DNA from 3 places in the Cellulomonas sp. P5_C5 genome. Region 2 is predicted to be linked to each of the others. Evidence: riboswitches for the same ligand, from Rfam matches in the RefSeq annotation. Region 2 holds a riboswitch; each other region holds the start of a gene.
The links. A riboswitch is a leader RNA that binds a small molecule or an ion and turns the genes downstream of it on or off. The one in region 2 is predicted to bind S-adenosylmethionine.
Positions count from the first base shown of each region.

Region 1: it holds a riboswitch for S-adenosylmethionine, as region 2 does, so the genes downstream of both, ACXJKF_RS17130 (LLM class flavin-dependent oxidoreductase) here and ACXJKF_RS03000 (methylenetetrahydrofolate reductase) in region 2, are expected to answer to the same signal.
Region 3: it holds a riboswitch for S-adenosylmethionine, as region 2 does, so the genes downstream of both, ACXJKF_RS00470 (aminotransferase class V-fold PLP-dependent enzyme) here and ACXJKF_RS03000 (methylenetetrahydrofolate reductase) in region 2, are expected to answer to the same signal.

Region 1 is NZ_JBFULY010000025.1:22,894-27,599, reverse strand. Features, by position in the region: gene ACXJKF_RS17150 (hypothetical protein) at 1-82, opposite strand, end outside; gene ACXJKF_RS17145 (hypothetical protein) at 334-900, shown strand; gene ACXJKF_RS17140 (glycosyltransferase family 2 protein) at 921-1,637, shown strand; gene ACXJKF_RS17135 (GNAT family N-acetyltransferase) at 1,582-2,091, opposite strand; SAM riboswitch class IV at 2,204-2,323, shown strand; gene ACXJKF_RS17130 (LLM class flavin-dependent oxidoreductase) at 2,601-3,767, shown strand; gene ACXJKF_RS17125 (NtaA/DmoA family FMN-dependent monooxygenase) at 3,776-4,706, shown strand, end outside.
Region 2 is NZ_JBFULY010000002.1:250,399-255,104, reverse strand. Features, by position in the region: gene ACXJKF_RS03015 (TetR/AcrR family transcriptional regulator C-terminal domain-containing protein) at 1-790, shown strand, start outside; gene ACXJKF_RS03010 (DNA-3-methyladenine glycosylase I) at 869-1,480, shown strand; gene ACXJKF_RS03005 (hypothetical protein) at 1,673-1,888, shown strand; SAM riboswitch class I at 2,166-2,261, shown strand; gene ACXJKF_RS03000 (methylenetetrahydrofolate reductase) at 2,329-3,366, shown strand; gene metE (5-methyltetrahydropteroyltriglutamate--homocysteine S-methyltransferase) at 3,372-4,706, shown strand, end outside.
Region 3 is NZ_JBFULY010000001.1:91,748-96,453, forward strand. Features, by position in the region: gene ACXJKF_RS00465 (fasciclin domain-containing protein) at 1-605, opposite strand, end outside; gene ACXJKF_RS00470 (aminotransferase class V-fold PLP-dependent enzyme) at 731-2,125, opposite strand; SAM riboswitch class IV at 2,170-2,284, opposite strand; SAM riboswitch class I at 2,403-2,503, shown strand; partial or broken gene ACXJKF_RS00475 (DUF1737 domain-containing protein) at 2,497-2,700, shown strand; gene ACXJKF_RS00480 (rhodanese-like domain-containing protein) at 2,724-3,137, shown strand; gene ACXJKF_RS00485 (O-succinylhomoserine sulfhydrylase) at 3,134-4,393, shown strand; gene ACXJKF_RS00490 (pyridoxamine 5'-phosphate oxidase family protein) at 4,463-4,706, opposite strand, start outside.

The sequences.
Region 1 (4,706 bases), on a different contig from region 2:
CCGCGCCCATGAGCGACCCCCCGAACCACGCCGCGGCGCCGACGTCGTGCAGGGAGCGGACGAGAGTGTTGCGGGAGCCCATGGGGGTGTCCTTCGGTCGGCCCGAGACGCGGGCAGGGTGCGCGGCGGACGCCGCGGCTGGTCCACCATGCGGGCGGGCCGCGCACCGCGCACCTGGCGGCGGCCCCCGGTGCTGAGAGTTCCTCAGGAAGGGACTCGCGGTGCGGACGCGGTTTCCGTGACGCATCATGAGGGCGCCCATGTGCGTGGTCGAGCAGCGGCCGGTGCCTGTGGAGTGCCGCACCGCCGGCACACGACCCGGAGCCCAGACCCATGGCAGAGCCGCTCGAGCCCGTCGGGCACCCGGCGACGCCACCCCGTCGCGCGCAGGTCGTGCCCGGTGACGCCGTCCGCGCACTGGCGCTCGCCAGCGTGCTCGTCGGCACGTGGCACTCGGGCCTGGTCGCGACGGCCCTCTTCCTGCTGGTCCTCGGTGGGTGCATGGTGCCCCGCGCGATCGGTGCCCCGCCCGTGCTCGACGTCGCCTACAGCGGCACCCTGCTCGCCGCCGCCTGGGCCGCGCAGCTCGACTGGTACGTGACGGTGGGCTGGCTCGACGTGGTGGTGCACGCGGCCGCGACCGGCCTCATCGCGGTGATGAGCCTTCTCGCGCTGCGCGCGTGGTCGGTGGTCGGGCCGGCTCGCTCGCGCAGCGAGACCGCGGTCGTCGTCGTGGGTCTCGGCGCCGTGCTGGCCGTGCTCTGGGAGCTGGGGGAGTGGGCCGGCAACGCGTGGCTCGACCGGAGGATCCAGGTGGGGTACGAGGACACGATGGGCGACCTCGCCGCGGGACTCACGGGCAGCGTTGTCGCCGCGCTGGTCCTGGCCCGGCGCTCGTGAGCGACGTGCCGGAGGTTCGCGTGTCCGTGGTCATCCCGGCCCGCGACGACGCGGTCGCGCTGGCGGAGTGCCTCGCGCGGCTGCGCCGGCAGACGGTCGCGCCGTACGAGGTGCTGGTCGTCGACAACGGCTCGACCGACGACACCGCGGCGGTCGCAGCGGCCGGGGGCGCGCGGGTGGTGCCGGAGCCGCGGGTCGGTATCCCCGCCGCGGCGGCCACGGGGTACGACAGCGCCCGCGGTGACGTGATCGCGCGGCTCGACGCCGACTCGCGGCCGGACGAGCGCTGGGTGGAGCGCATCTCGGTGTGCATGCGCGCAGACCCCCGCCTTGACGCCGTGACGGGCTCCGGGCAGTTCTTCGACCTCCCGGTGGCACTGCGGGCAGGCGTCTCGGGCGCCTACCTGGGCACGTACTACCTCCTGGCGCACCTCGCCCTCGGCCACACCGCCCTGTGGGGGTCGTCGATGGCGATGCGCCGGGAGGCCTGGCTCGCGGTCCGCTCCCGGGTGAGCCGGGAGGATCCGGAGGTGCACGACGACCTCGACCTCGCGTTCGCGCTCGGGCCGGGGCGCCGGATCCGGTTCGACCCCGCGCTGCGGGTCGGGGTGTCGGCGCGGTCCCTGCGCGGGCACGCGCAACGGGTGCGCCGGTTCGACCGTGCGTGGCGCACGCTGCGCCTCAACTGGCGGGTTGCGCCGCCCTGGGACCGGTGGCGGGCACGGCTGGCGCGCTGAGCGCCAGGCGGTAGAAGACGGAGTGCGGGTCGAGGACGTAGTCGGCGAAGGGCGGGCACTCGACGAAGCCGGCGCGCTCGTACAGGCGCCGCGCGGGTGCGAAGTAGTCCTCCGTGCCGGTCTCCAGGTGCACCGTGCGGATGCCACGGTGCGCGGCGGTCGCGAGCACCTGGGCGAGCACCGCGGCGGCCACGCCCTGCCCGCGTGCCGCGGCGGTGGTGCGCATCGACTTGAGCTCGGCGTCCGTCGGACCGAGGTCCTTGAGCGCGGCGCACCCGAGCAGGGTGCCGGCGCTGTCCCGGGCGGTCCAGAACGTGATGCCGGGGGCGGCGAGCGCGGTCGGGTCGAGGGCGTGCACCGACTCCGCGGGGGAGGTGGCGTACATGTCCGTGAGGTGCTCGCCGAGCAGGGCGAGCACGTCGGGCGACGTGGGGTCGGCGATGGTGATCGTCAGAGGCACGCGCTCATCCTTCCACCACCAGACGGGACCGGGCGTCCCACCATCTGGACATTTGCCTCGGAGTATTGACTCGCCCCGAATCTATGTCTACTTTCCCGACCTGTTAGGTCATGAATTCCAGCGACAAGCCCCGGCTCGCTGGATGGCAACCCTCCTGCGTGTGGGGTGCCCCGGGTGACGACCTGGTCCTGCACGAGCACCCGCTCGTGCCCGACAACGACGCAGCGCCCGCCCGGCGGGTACGAAGGGACGCACGATGAGCACGGACGGACAGCCCGCTGCGGTTCTCGGCGGCCTCTCTCGCGTGTCCTCCCGCTGTCCCGGCGCCCGTTGCGGCGCGCTCAGCTGTTGTCGCTGACCCTGCGCCAGGCCTGACCAGCCGCTGACGACCGACGGCACCGCCGCGTCGTCGCGCTCCCTGCACCCACGCACCCTCGCACCGACCGTCGCACCCCCGTGCGACCGGCGCGGCGCGCCTCCGCGACTCATGAACGGACACCCCCATGGCACGCCCCACGTCTTCTCCCCGGCCGCTGCACCTCGGCGTCGACCTGAGCGACGCCGGCGCTCACCCCGCTGCCTGGCGCACGCACGGCTCCCAGGCGCAGCGCCTGTTCGACGCCGAGCGGCTCCAGCACCTCGTCGACACCGCCCAGCGCGGCACGCTCGACCTCGTCGTGTTCGACGACTCGTTCTCGCTGCAGCCCACCCGGTCCACGACGCTGCGCGGGCGCCTCGACGCCGCGCTCGTCGCGGCACGGCTGGCACCGCGGTCCCGCGGCATCGGCCTGGTGCCGACCGTCGCGACGACGCACACCGAGCCGTTCCACGTGTCCAAGGCGATCGCGACGATCGACCACGTCAGCGGCGGACGGGCCGGCTGGCAGCTCGGGTGGTCCGCGGACGAGCAGGACGAGCAGGACGCTGCGCACTTCGGGCGCAGGCCCGCACAGTCCGAGGCGACGGCGGTGGCCGAGACCGAGGAGGCCGTGCAGGTCGTCACGGCGCTCTGGGACAGCTGGGAGGACGACGCGGAGATCCGCGACCAGGCCACGCACCGGTACGTCGACCGCGCGAAGCTGCACTACGTCGAGCACGACGGCGTCCACTTCGCGGTCAAGGGCCCGTCGATCACCCCTCGCCCCCCGCAGGGTCAGCCGCCCATCGTGGTGCGCGTGAGCTCCGACGAGTCGTTCGGCCTCGCCGCCCGGCACGCCGACGTCGTCCGGATCAGCGCCACCAGCCGTGAGGAGGCGCTCGACCTGCGGCTGCGGCTGCGAGCAGCCGCTGTCGCAGCCGGCCGCGAGCCCGGGGACCTGCGGGTCCTCGTCGACGCGTTCGTGGTGACCGGGCCGGACCAGGCGAGCGCGCGTGCCCGCCTGGACCTGCTCACCGAGCTCGAGGGCGTCCGGTGGGACACCGACTCGCTCACGCACGTCGGCACCGCGCGGGAGCTGACCGACGCGTTCCTGCGCTGGTGGGAGATCGGCGCCGTGGACGGGTTCGTCGTCCGCCCGTCCTCGCTGCACACCGACCTCGACGCCCTGGTCGACGGGGTCGTGCCCATGCTGCGCACCGCCCGGGCGTTCCGTGAGCACTACAACGGTCCGACCCTGCGCGACCAGCTCGGCCTGGGCCACCCGGCCAACCGCTACGCCGCGATCGCCTGAGCCGCGCGATGAGTACCCCCACCTCACGCAAGCAGGTTCACCTCGGCGCGCACTTCCCCGGCGTCAACAACACCACCGTCTGGAGCGACCCCCGCTCCGGCAGCCAGATCGACTTCGCGTCGTTCGAGTACCTCGCGCGCCGCGCCGAGGCGGCCCGGTTCGACTTCTTCTTCCTCGCCGAGGGGCTGCGCCTGCGCGAGCACAAGGGGCAGATCCACGATCTCGACGTCGTGGGCCGGCCCGACACGCTGCCCGTGCTGGCGGCGCTCGCTGCGGTCACGGACCGGATCGGGCTGGCGGGCACGATCAACACGACGTTCAACGAGCCGTGGGAGCTGGCCCGTCAGTTCGCCACGCTCGACATCCTGTCCGGCGGGCGGGCGGCGTGGAACCTGGTGACCAGCTCCGACGCCTTCACGGGGGAGAACTTCCGCCGCGGCGGCTTCCTGCCGTACGAGCAGCGCTACGAGCGTGCCGCGGAGCTGGTCGAGGTCGCCCGGGCGCTGTGGGACTCGTGGGACGACGACGCGGTCATCGCGCACGCGCACAGCGGGCAGTACGTCCGGCCGGGGTCCGTGCGCGAGGTGCGTCACGACGGTCCGCACTTCCAGGTGCGGGGAGAGTTCACGACGCCGCGCGGACCGCAGGGGCACCCCGTGCTCTTCCAGGCGGGCGACTCGGCCGACGGTCGCGACTTCGCGGCGGCCACGGCGGACGTCGTCTTCTCGGCGCACTCGACGTTCGAGGCGGGCCAGGCGTTCTACACCGACGTCAAGGGCCGCCTCGCCGCCCACCGCCGCACGCCCGAGCAGCTCCTGATCCTGCCCGCGACCACCGTCGTGCTCGGCGCGACCGCGCAGGAGGCCGCCGCGCGGTCCCACGAGATCCGGCTGCAGCAGGTGCCGGGTCCCACCGCGATCGCGTTCCTCGAGCAGGTCT
Region 2 (4,706 bases):
GCGTCGGCACGCCGTCCGCGTCGCCGGCACGGGCACCGTCCCGGCGGACCTCCCGCCCGGGATCGCGGTGCTCTGGCGCACCCCGGACCCCGGCCGTCCTGGACCCCGACCGGGCCTCACGCTCGAGCAGATCGCCGACGCGGGCATCGCCCTCGCCGACGCGGAGGGCATCGAGACCGTGTCGATGGCGCGGCTCGCCGAGTCTCTCGGGTTCACCACGATGTCGCTCTACCGCTACGTCTCGTCCAAGGACGAGGTGCTCAGCCTCATGTCCGACCGCGCGACCGGGCGGCCCCCCGTCGTCGGGCCCGAGGTCGGCGGCTGGCGCGAACGGCTCGAGCTGGTCCTCGCGGTCCAGCAACCGATCCTGCACGCGCACCCCTGGCTCGCCCGCACGTCCCAGGTGCTGCACGCGGTGGGCCCGGGACGGCTCGCCTGGATGGAGGCGATGCTCTCCGCGCTGGACGGCACCCCGCTGTCCGAGCACCAGAAGGTGGGCGCGATCGGGCTGCTCGCCTCGCACACGCTGGACCGGCTGCGGGTCTCCGAGGAGCTGACCGGCGCCGGGCGGACCGCGGCCGTCGGCACCACGGCGGACGGCGCCCCGGCGCCCGACCTCGGCGCGCTCATCACCACGCTCGCCTCGCCGGACGAGCACCCGGCCTTGCGACGGGCCGCCGCCGGTGGCGCGTTCTCCTACCCGGACGACGCCCCCGTGGACGACGACCTGGACTTCGGGACCGTGCTCATCCTCGACGGGATCGAGCAGCTCATCGCGCACGCATCCTGAGCCGCCCACAGCCCACGACGGTCGCGCCTCCCCCACAGCCGCGTCCGCCGTGTCGGTGCTGCGCGGCAGACTCGGCGCATGACCTCGCTCGACGTCCCGCGCACCGGTCGCTGCTTCGGCGACGGCAACCCCGTGTACGAGCAGTACCACGACGAGGAGTGGGGCCGGCCGGTCCACGGGGAGAACGCCCTGTACGAGCGGTTCGCGCTCGAGGCGTTCCAGTCCGGGCTCGCCTGGATCACCATCCTGCGCAAGCGGCCCGCGTTCCGCGCGGCGTTCGCGGACTTCGACCCCGAGGTCGTCGCCGCGTTCGACGACGACGACGTCGCGCGCCTCCTGGCGGACGCCGGCATCGTGCGGAACCGCGCCAAGGTCGAGGCGACGATCGCCAACGGTCGCGCCCTGCGGGAGCTGCACGCGTCGGGTCGCACGCTCGACCAGGTGCTCTGGTCCCACGCTCCCGCCCCGTCCTCGCGGGCGCGTCCGGACTCCTGGGCGGACGTGCCCGCGCAGACACCGGAGAGCCGCGCGCTCGCCAAGGAGCTCAAGCTGCTGGGCTTCCGGTTCGTCGGCCCCGTCACCGCGTACGCCGCGATGCAGGCCTGCGGGGTCGTCGACGACCACCTGGCGACGTGCCCCGTGGTCAGCGGGGGAGTGGGGACGGTCGCTCCGGAGGAGGGGTCGGCGTGACCTGAACGCCCGCCCGGCGCCCGGCTGCCGCACGCCAGCACGATCCATCGGCTCGACCGCGGTCGGCTCAGGAGCCGGCTCGACGGCCGACGGCTCGGGCCCGGAGCGCCCCGGGTGAATCGTTAGTCCCGCCGGGTGATGCTGCCGTAGGGCTCTCGGCAGCGCCCGCGGTCCGGGACTACAGTGCCGGGCATGATGGACAAGCCCGACCCCGACGTTCGGCGTGATGCCGCGCGCGTGGCGGCCGAGGCCCTGGCGGACAACGTCGTCCCCGATGCTGAGATTCTCGAGGCGGTGCAGGACGGGCTCTTGTCCGTCCCCGCCGGCTCGCCGAACTCCTGGTTCGACGTCCCGTCACAGCGCAGCCGCATGCACACGAGCACCCTCGCCCCTCGCCGTCCGCACTGACGACGGCGCGCTGGCGCCCGCGCGTGCGGGCCACCTCGCTGCGCGCTGACTCATGCTCGGCGGAACCCACCGTGCCGGGTTGAATGGCACGTGCGGGTTGAAAGGCGCGGGCGGTTGACCTGCACGCACGGTTGACGTGCACGTGCGATTGACGTGCACGACCGATTGCGGCGCGTACGGGTGCGGCGCGTACGGGAGCGCCGACACACCACGGACGTTGCCGTCTCATCCATCGAGCACCGTTGCCCAGCATGTGATCTGCGGTCTACCATCACGCCTACCATCCAGAGCGGCCGAGAGACCTGGCTCCACGACGCCGCAGCAACCCCCCTCCTCGCGAGGGTGTGGGTGCTTCCGCCAGGGACGATGGAGTGAGCAATGTCCCGCAGGTCATGTGTCCCCGCACCGCACCGGTGCCTGACGACCCGGTCGGTCGCGCCATGAGCGCCGCCGCCGTGGAGCCGCGCACCCCCGGCCTGCACGCGTCGACCAGCCGGCGCGCGGTCGCGGCCAACGACCGGCCGACCATCTCCTTCGAGCTCTTCCCGCCGCGCAACCCCGACGCGGCCCCCCGCCTGTGGGCCACGATCCAGCAGCTCGAGACCGTCAAGCCGGACTTCGTCTCGGTCACGTACGGCGCGTCGGGCAAGACCCGCGTGACCACGCGCGCGCTCGTCCGTCGGCTGCTGCGCGAGACGTCGCTGAACCCGATCGCGCATCTCACCTGCGTCGGGACGTCCCGCGACGAGATCACCACCATCGTCGGCGAGTTCCTCGACGAGGGGCTGCGGTCGTTCCTCGCCCTGCGGGGCGACCCGCCCACGGACCAGAGCAACTGGGAGGCCCACCCCGACGGGCTGCAGACCGCGGGCGAGCTGGTCGAGCTGCTGCGCGAGATCGAGGCGCAGCGGTGTGCGGACAGCCCGTCGCAGGCGGTCCGGGCCCGGGTGCGTCCGCTGTCGGTGGCGGTCGCGGCGTTCCCGCGCGGCAACCACGCCACGGGTGGCACGCGCGCGCAGGACGTCGCCTCCCTGCTGGCCAAGCAGGAGGCCGGCGCCGACTTCGCGATCACGCAGGTCTTCTACGACGCCGAGGACTATCTCGGTATCGTGGCGGAGGCCCGGGAGGCCGGCGTGATCATCCCGATCATCCCGGGCATCATCCCGACCACCGACCCGGCCCGGCTGCTGCGCATGCAGGAGCTGACCGGCGTCCCCGTGCCGCAGGACCTGCTCGACCTGCTCGGATCCGCCGACGACGAGCTCGACCGCCATCGCCGGGGCATCCGCGCGAGCGTCGACCTGGTCAACGGCGTCCTGGACGGCGGGGCACCCGGCGTCCACCTGTACACGTACAACCAGCACCATGCCGCACTTGACCTGCTCGAGGGTGCACACCTCGACGGCGGAGCTCGGACAGCTCCCGACCTGGCCAGCTGGCCGCAGGACACGGCCCCCGCCCGATCCACGAGGGACTGAACCACATGACCCAGAACAGCCCGAAGTTCCCCGCCAGCTCCGTGCTCGGCTACCCCCGCATCGGCCCGCGGCGCGAGCTGAAGAAGGCCCTCGAGGCGTTCTGGGCCGGTCGCACGTCGGCCGACGAGGTCGAGGCGACCGCCGCCGACCTGCGCAAGCGCACCCGCACGCGCCTTGCCGAGCTCGGCCTGGCCACCGACGTGCCGGCCATCCCCAGCGCGTTCTCGTTCTACGACCACGTGCTCGACGCGACCGCCGTGGTCGGTGCCGTGCCGGCCCGCTTCGCGGACGTCGTCGGCGCCGACGGTGCGCTCGACCTCGCCGGGTACTCCACCGTGGCCCGCGGTCGCGGCGACGACCTGCCGCTCGAGATGACCAAGTGGTTCGACACCAACTACCACTACCTGGTCCCGGAGATCGGCCCGGAGACCGCGTTCCGCTACGCCAGCGACCGCCCCGTGCGCGAGTTCAAGGAGGCCCTCGCGGACGGCGTCCTGACGCGTCCGGTCATCGTCGGCCCCGTCACGTACCTCGCCCTGGCCAAGGCCACCGAGGACGCGCCGGAGGGCTTCGCGCCCATCGACCGCCTCGCGGACCTGCTCCCCGTGTACGCCGAGCTGCTCACGGACCTCGCCGCCGCGGGTGCCACGTGGGTCCAGCTGGAGGAGCCCGCCCTGGTCTCCGACTCGGTCGGGGTGCCCGCCGAGCAGCTGCTCGCCTCCGTCATCGAGGCGTACCGCGCCCTGGCCACCGAGCTGGCGCGCCCGACGCGTCCGGCCATCCTCGTCGCGGCGCCCTACGGCGACCTCGGCGCGGCCCTCCCGGTGCTCGCCGCCACCGACGTCGAGGCCATCGGCATCGACCTCGTGCGCGGCCACGCGCCCACCGAGCCGGTCCCGGGCCTGGAGACCAAGACGCTCGTCGCGGGCGTCATCGACGGTCACAACATCTGGCGTGCGGACCTCGACGCCAAGCTCGCGATCCTCGAGCAGCTCGAGGGCCTGGGCGCCGCTGCGGTCGCCGTGGGCACGTCCACGTCGCTGTTCCACGTCCCCCACACGCTGACCGACGAGCCGAACCTCGACGCGACGCTGAAGACGTGGCTCGCGTTCGCCGACGAGAAGGTCGTCGAGGTCGTCACGCTGGCCGAGGGTCTGACCGAGGGCCGCGAGGCCATCCACGAGCAGCTGCTCGCCGCCACCGACGCGGTCAACTCGCGCCGCACGGCGCCCGGCGTCGTGAACCCGCAGGTCCGCGACCGCGTCGCCGCGCTCGACGAGGCCGCGTTCAACCGCGGCCCGTTCGACGAGCGCAAGGAGGCCCAGGCCGCCCGGCTCAAC
Region 3 (4,706 bases), on a different contig from region 2:
GCGATCTGCACGTTCCCCACGTTGAGGTCCAGCTTGCCGGGGACCAGGAACGGGTTGAGGTCGTTGCGGTCCTGGTCGCGCAGCTGCACGACGCCCCAGCGCTTCGAGAGCACGTCGACGGTGAACGTCCCGCCCTGGGCGGTGGTCAGCACCGCGTTGTCGCTGGCCAGCGCCGTGCCGGAGTCGATCGTCGCGCCCGGCACCACGTGGTAGAGCAGCACCTGCTCGATCGCGTCGATGCCCACCGCCCCCGCGAGCGCCGTGAGGACCTCCTGCTCGCTGCCGTACCAGCGGTGCGTCAGGTCCTTGGCCAGGAGCTGGAACGCCCGGTCGTTGGGCAGGAACGCGGTGAGCGGGACGGTGCCGTCCGCGAGGACCGCGACCGGGCTGCCCGGCTTGGCGGCGAGCACCGCGCCGACCGCCTGGTCGAGGATGTCGAAGTCCCGCCAGCTGCGGTCGAACGTGTCGCCGTCGGAGGCGAGCAGGGCGGCCAGGCTGGACGTCCCGGTGGGCGGGGCGGCGCTGGCTGCGGGCGCGAGCGCGATTCCCGCTCCGGCGGCGACACCGGCGGCGACGAGGGCGGACAGCGTGCGGCGGATCCTCATGGTGGCTCCTGCGGACGAAGGTCGCGGCCGACGCCCCTGCGCCGCACCGCGCAGGCACCCAGAAGGGCGCCCTGTGTCCTCTTCGTCCGGAACCGGCCGCCGAGATGCAGCCCGTGACGGTGGGGTCAGTCGTCCAGGGCGGGGCCGCAGGCTGCGGCCGCCGTGGCCGCCAGGTGGTTCAGGCCGTGCACGGCGAGCAGCGGGCGGGTGTCCTCGACGACCGCCCAGCAGCCGTCGACGACCTCGTACCGGACGGCGGGACCGGTGGACAGGTACTGCCGGAGCGCCACGACCAGGCGGTCGACCGCCTCGCTCGTCGTGCCGACGCCCACCGACGCGCGGATCGCGCCGCCCGACGCGCCCAGGTGCGCCAGCAGCGGGTGCGCGCAGAAGCGACCGTCGCGGACCCCGATGCCGTGCTCGGCCGCGAGGTACGCCGCGACGAGGCCCGGGTCGTGGTCCGGCACCGTGAACGTCAGGACGCCGACGGGGGCGTCGGAGTCGGGCCAGATGCGCGCGATCTCGACGCCGTCGATGGCGGACAGGCCGGCGACCAGACGCTCACGCAGTGCCTCCTCGTGCGCCGCCAGGGCACCGGCCGGCAGGGCGGCGAGCTGGTCGCACGCCTCCGCGAGCGCGATCGCGCCGATGACGTTGGGCGACCCGGCCTCGTGCCGCGCGGGCGCGGGCTGCCAGACGGTCCGGTCGGCGCGCACGTCGCGCACCGCACCTCCCCCTGCGAGGTACGGCGTGCCCGTGTCGAGCCAGTCGCGGCGACCGACGAGGGCGCCGGCGCCGAACGGCGCGTAGGTCTTGTGGCCGGAGAACGCGACGTAGTCGGCGTCCGTGGCGGTCAGCGAGAAGCCGCGGTGCGGGACCAGCTGGGCGCCGTCGACGGCCACCCGCGCACCCTCGGCGTGGGCGAGCGCGACGACCTGGTCGATCGGCAGCGCCTCCCCCGTCACGTTGGACGCGCCCGTGACCGTGAGCAGCGCGTACGGCTGGCGGGCGAGCTCGGCGCGCAGCGCATCGAGGGTCGCGGCGACCGTGCGCTGGATCGGCAGGATCGTCGTGCGGTTGCCGTGGCGCTCGCTCGACTGGACCCACGGCAGCAGGTTGGCGTGGTGCTCGACGTCCAGGACGAGGACGCGGCCGCCGTCGGGGACCACCCCCGCCAGCAGGTTGAGCGAGTCCGTGGTGTTCCGCGTGATGATCGCGACGTCGTCGGGACGCGCCTCGACGAACCGCGCGACTGTCTGGCGTGCCGACTCGTACAGCGCGGTGGACACCTGCGACAGGTAGCCGGCGCCGCGGTGCACCGACGCGTACAGCGGCAGCACCTCGGTCACGCGGGCCGCGACGGCCTCCAGGGCGGGGGCGCTCGCGGCGTAGTCGAGGTTGGCGTAGACGCGCTGCGTGCCGTCGACCAGGGGGACGGTGGTGTCGCCGCCGACGACCGGGAGCAGGGCGCTCACCTCGTCGGCGGAAGCACACGAGAGGCGCTCGACGATGACGGTCATGATGGTCCTCCGACACGATCCGGGGGGACACCCGATGTGGTGGAACCCCGCGCTTGCCGCGCCCCGGACGGGACGCGGCCAGGTCGTCACCCGGGGCACCCCACCGCGGAGGAGGGTTGCCGGCCAGCGAGCCGGGGCTTGACGCTGGCGCTCATGACCTGTGACGAGGGTCCCGGCAGCCCCCGCGAACTGTCAACGCGGCACGCGAACCGTCTCGCCTGGCGGGACGGCTTGTCCAGCACTTGGAGCGTGCACCTCGCCGCGCGTAGCATCACGGCCACCATCCAGAGCGGCTGAGAGATCTGGCTCGACGACGCCGCAGCAACCCGCGGGCACCCTGTGCCCGGCCGAGGGTGCTACCGCCAGGACCGATGGAGGCGACAGTGACTGCTCCACCCCCTGGGCAACCCCCCGGCGTCCGCCGCTACCGGCTGCTGACCGGGCCCGACGACGCCGCGTTCTGCGACCGCGTCACCGCGGCGCTCGACGAGGGCTACGTCCTGCACGGCAGCCCGGCCGCGACGTTCGACGGCGAGCACGTCATCGTCGCGCAGGCCGTCATCCTGCCCTCCGCCACCACCCACGAGACGAGGCCCGTATGAGCTACGCCGGCGACCTGACCCCCCAGCAGGCCTGGGACCTCCTGACGTCCGACCAGAGCGCGGTGCTCGTCGACGTCCGGACCGACGCCGAGTGGCGCTACGTCGGCATCCCCGACTCCGCACCCCTCGACGGGCGCGCGGCCCTGGTCGAGTGGGTCTCCTACCCGTCGGGACGCCCGAACCCGCAGTTCCTCAAGCAGCTGGCCGAGGCCGGCGTCACCGCCGGTCGGCCCGTCGTGTTCCTCTGCCGCTCCGGGGTGCGCTCGGTCGCGGCCGCGCAGGTGGCGACGGCGGCCGGGCTCGGTCCGGCGTACAACGTGCTCGAGGGCTTCGAGGGCGACGTCGGCCCCGACGGTCACCGCGGCCACGCCGGCTGGCGCGCCGCCGGGCTCCCCTGGCGGCAGGCGTGAGCGCCGGCCGCGTCCCCGGTCCGGGCGACTGGGACGACCGGCGCTCCCCCCGCTCCGACCTGCGCCCCGACACCCTCGCGGTGCGCGGCGGCCTGGTCCGCAGCCAGTTCCAGGAGACGTCCGAGGCGCTGTTCCTCACGCAGGGGTTCGTCTACACCAACGCCGCCGAGGCCGAGGCTGCGTTCGCCGGTGACGCCGACCGGTTCCTGTACAGCCGCTACAGCAACCCCACCGTGTCCACGTTCGAGGAGCGCCTGCGCCTGCTCGAGGGCGCCGAGGCGGCCTTCGCCACCGCGTCGGGCATGTCCGCGGTGTTCACTGCGATCGCCGCCCTCGTCGAGTCGGGCTCCCGCATCGTCTCCGCCCGGGCACTCTTCGGGTCCACCGTCGTGATCTTCGAGGAGATCCTGGCGAAGTGGGGGGTGCGCACCGACTACGTCGACGGCCACGAGCTCGACCAGTGGGAGGCCGCGCTGGCCACGCCGGCCGACGTCGTCTTCTTCGAGACCCCGTCCAACCCGATGCAGGACCTCGTGGACATCGCGGCCGTCAGCCGGCTCGCGCACGCCGCCGGGGCCACGGTCATCGTCGACAACGTCTTCGCCACCCCCGTCCTGTCCCGGCCGCTGGACTTCGGCGCCGACGTGGTCGTGTACTCCGCGACCAAGCACATCGACGGGCAGGGGCGCGTGCTCGGCGGCGCGATCCTGGGCACCGACGAGTACATCCACGGACCGGTGCAGACCCTCATCCGCAACACCGGCCCGTCGCTGTCCGCGTTCAACGCGTGGGTGCTGCTCAAGGGCCTGGAGACGCTGTCGCTGCGCGTCCGCCACCAGACCTCGTCGGCCCTGCAGGTGGCGACGTGGCTCGAGCAGCAGCCCGGCGTCTCCCTGGTCCGCTACCCGTACCTGCCCTCCCACCCGCAGCACGCGCTCGCCCTCGCGCAGCAGTCCGGGGGCGGCACCGTCGTCACGTTCACCCTCGCCGTGCCCGACGGCGCGACCCCCGACGTCGCCAAGAAGGTCGCCTTCGGCTTCCTCGACGCGCTGCGGGTCGTGGACATCTCCAACAACCTCGGCGACGCCAAGTCGCTCGTCACGCACCCCGCGACGACCACGCACCGCAAGCTCGGGCCCGAGGGGCGCGCGGCCGTCGGGATCGCCGAGTCGACGGTGCGGCTCTCCGTCGGGCTCGAGGACCCCGCGGACCTGATCGACGACCTCGCGCAGGCACTCGGGACACTCGCAGGCTGACCACCGCTCGCGCGCACGCCCTGCTCAGCTATCTGCTCCTGGTCAACCTCGGCGCGTCGACGCAGCCGCTCAGAGCTGGACGGTCTCGTTCTCCCCGCCGTCGTAGCGCTCGCCGGTGACCTTGGCCTTGACCAGGCTGAACGCGGTGGTCAGCCGGCCGCCCTTGGCGTGCCAGTACTCCGCGGTCTGCCCGTGCACCACCACGAGCACCAGGCCGGGGGTCTCCGGGCCGTCCGGGAACCACGCCTCGGCCGTCACGCCCCAGAGCTCGCGGTTCTTGGCCACGTCGCGGACCACCTCCGCCGACCCCGAG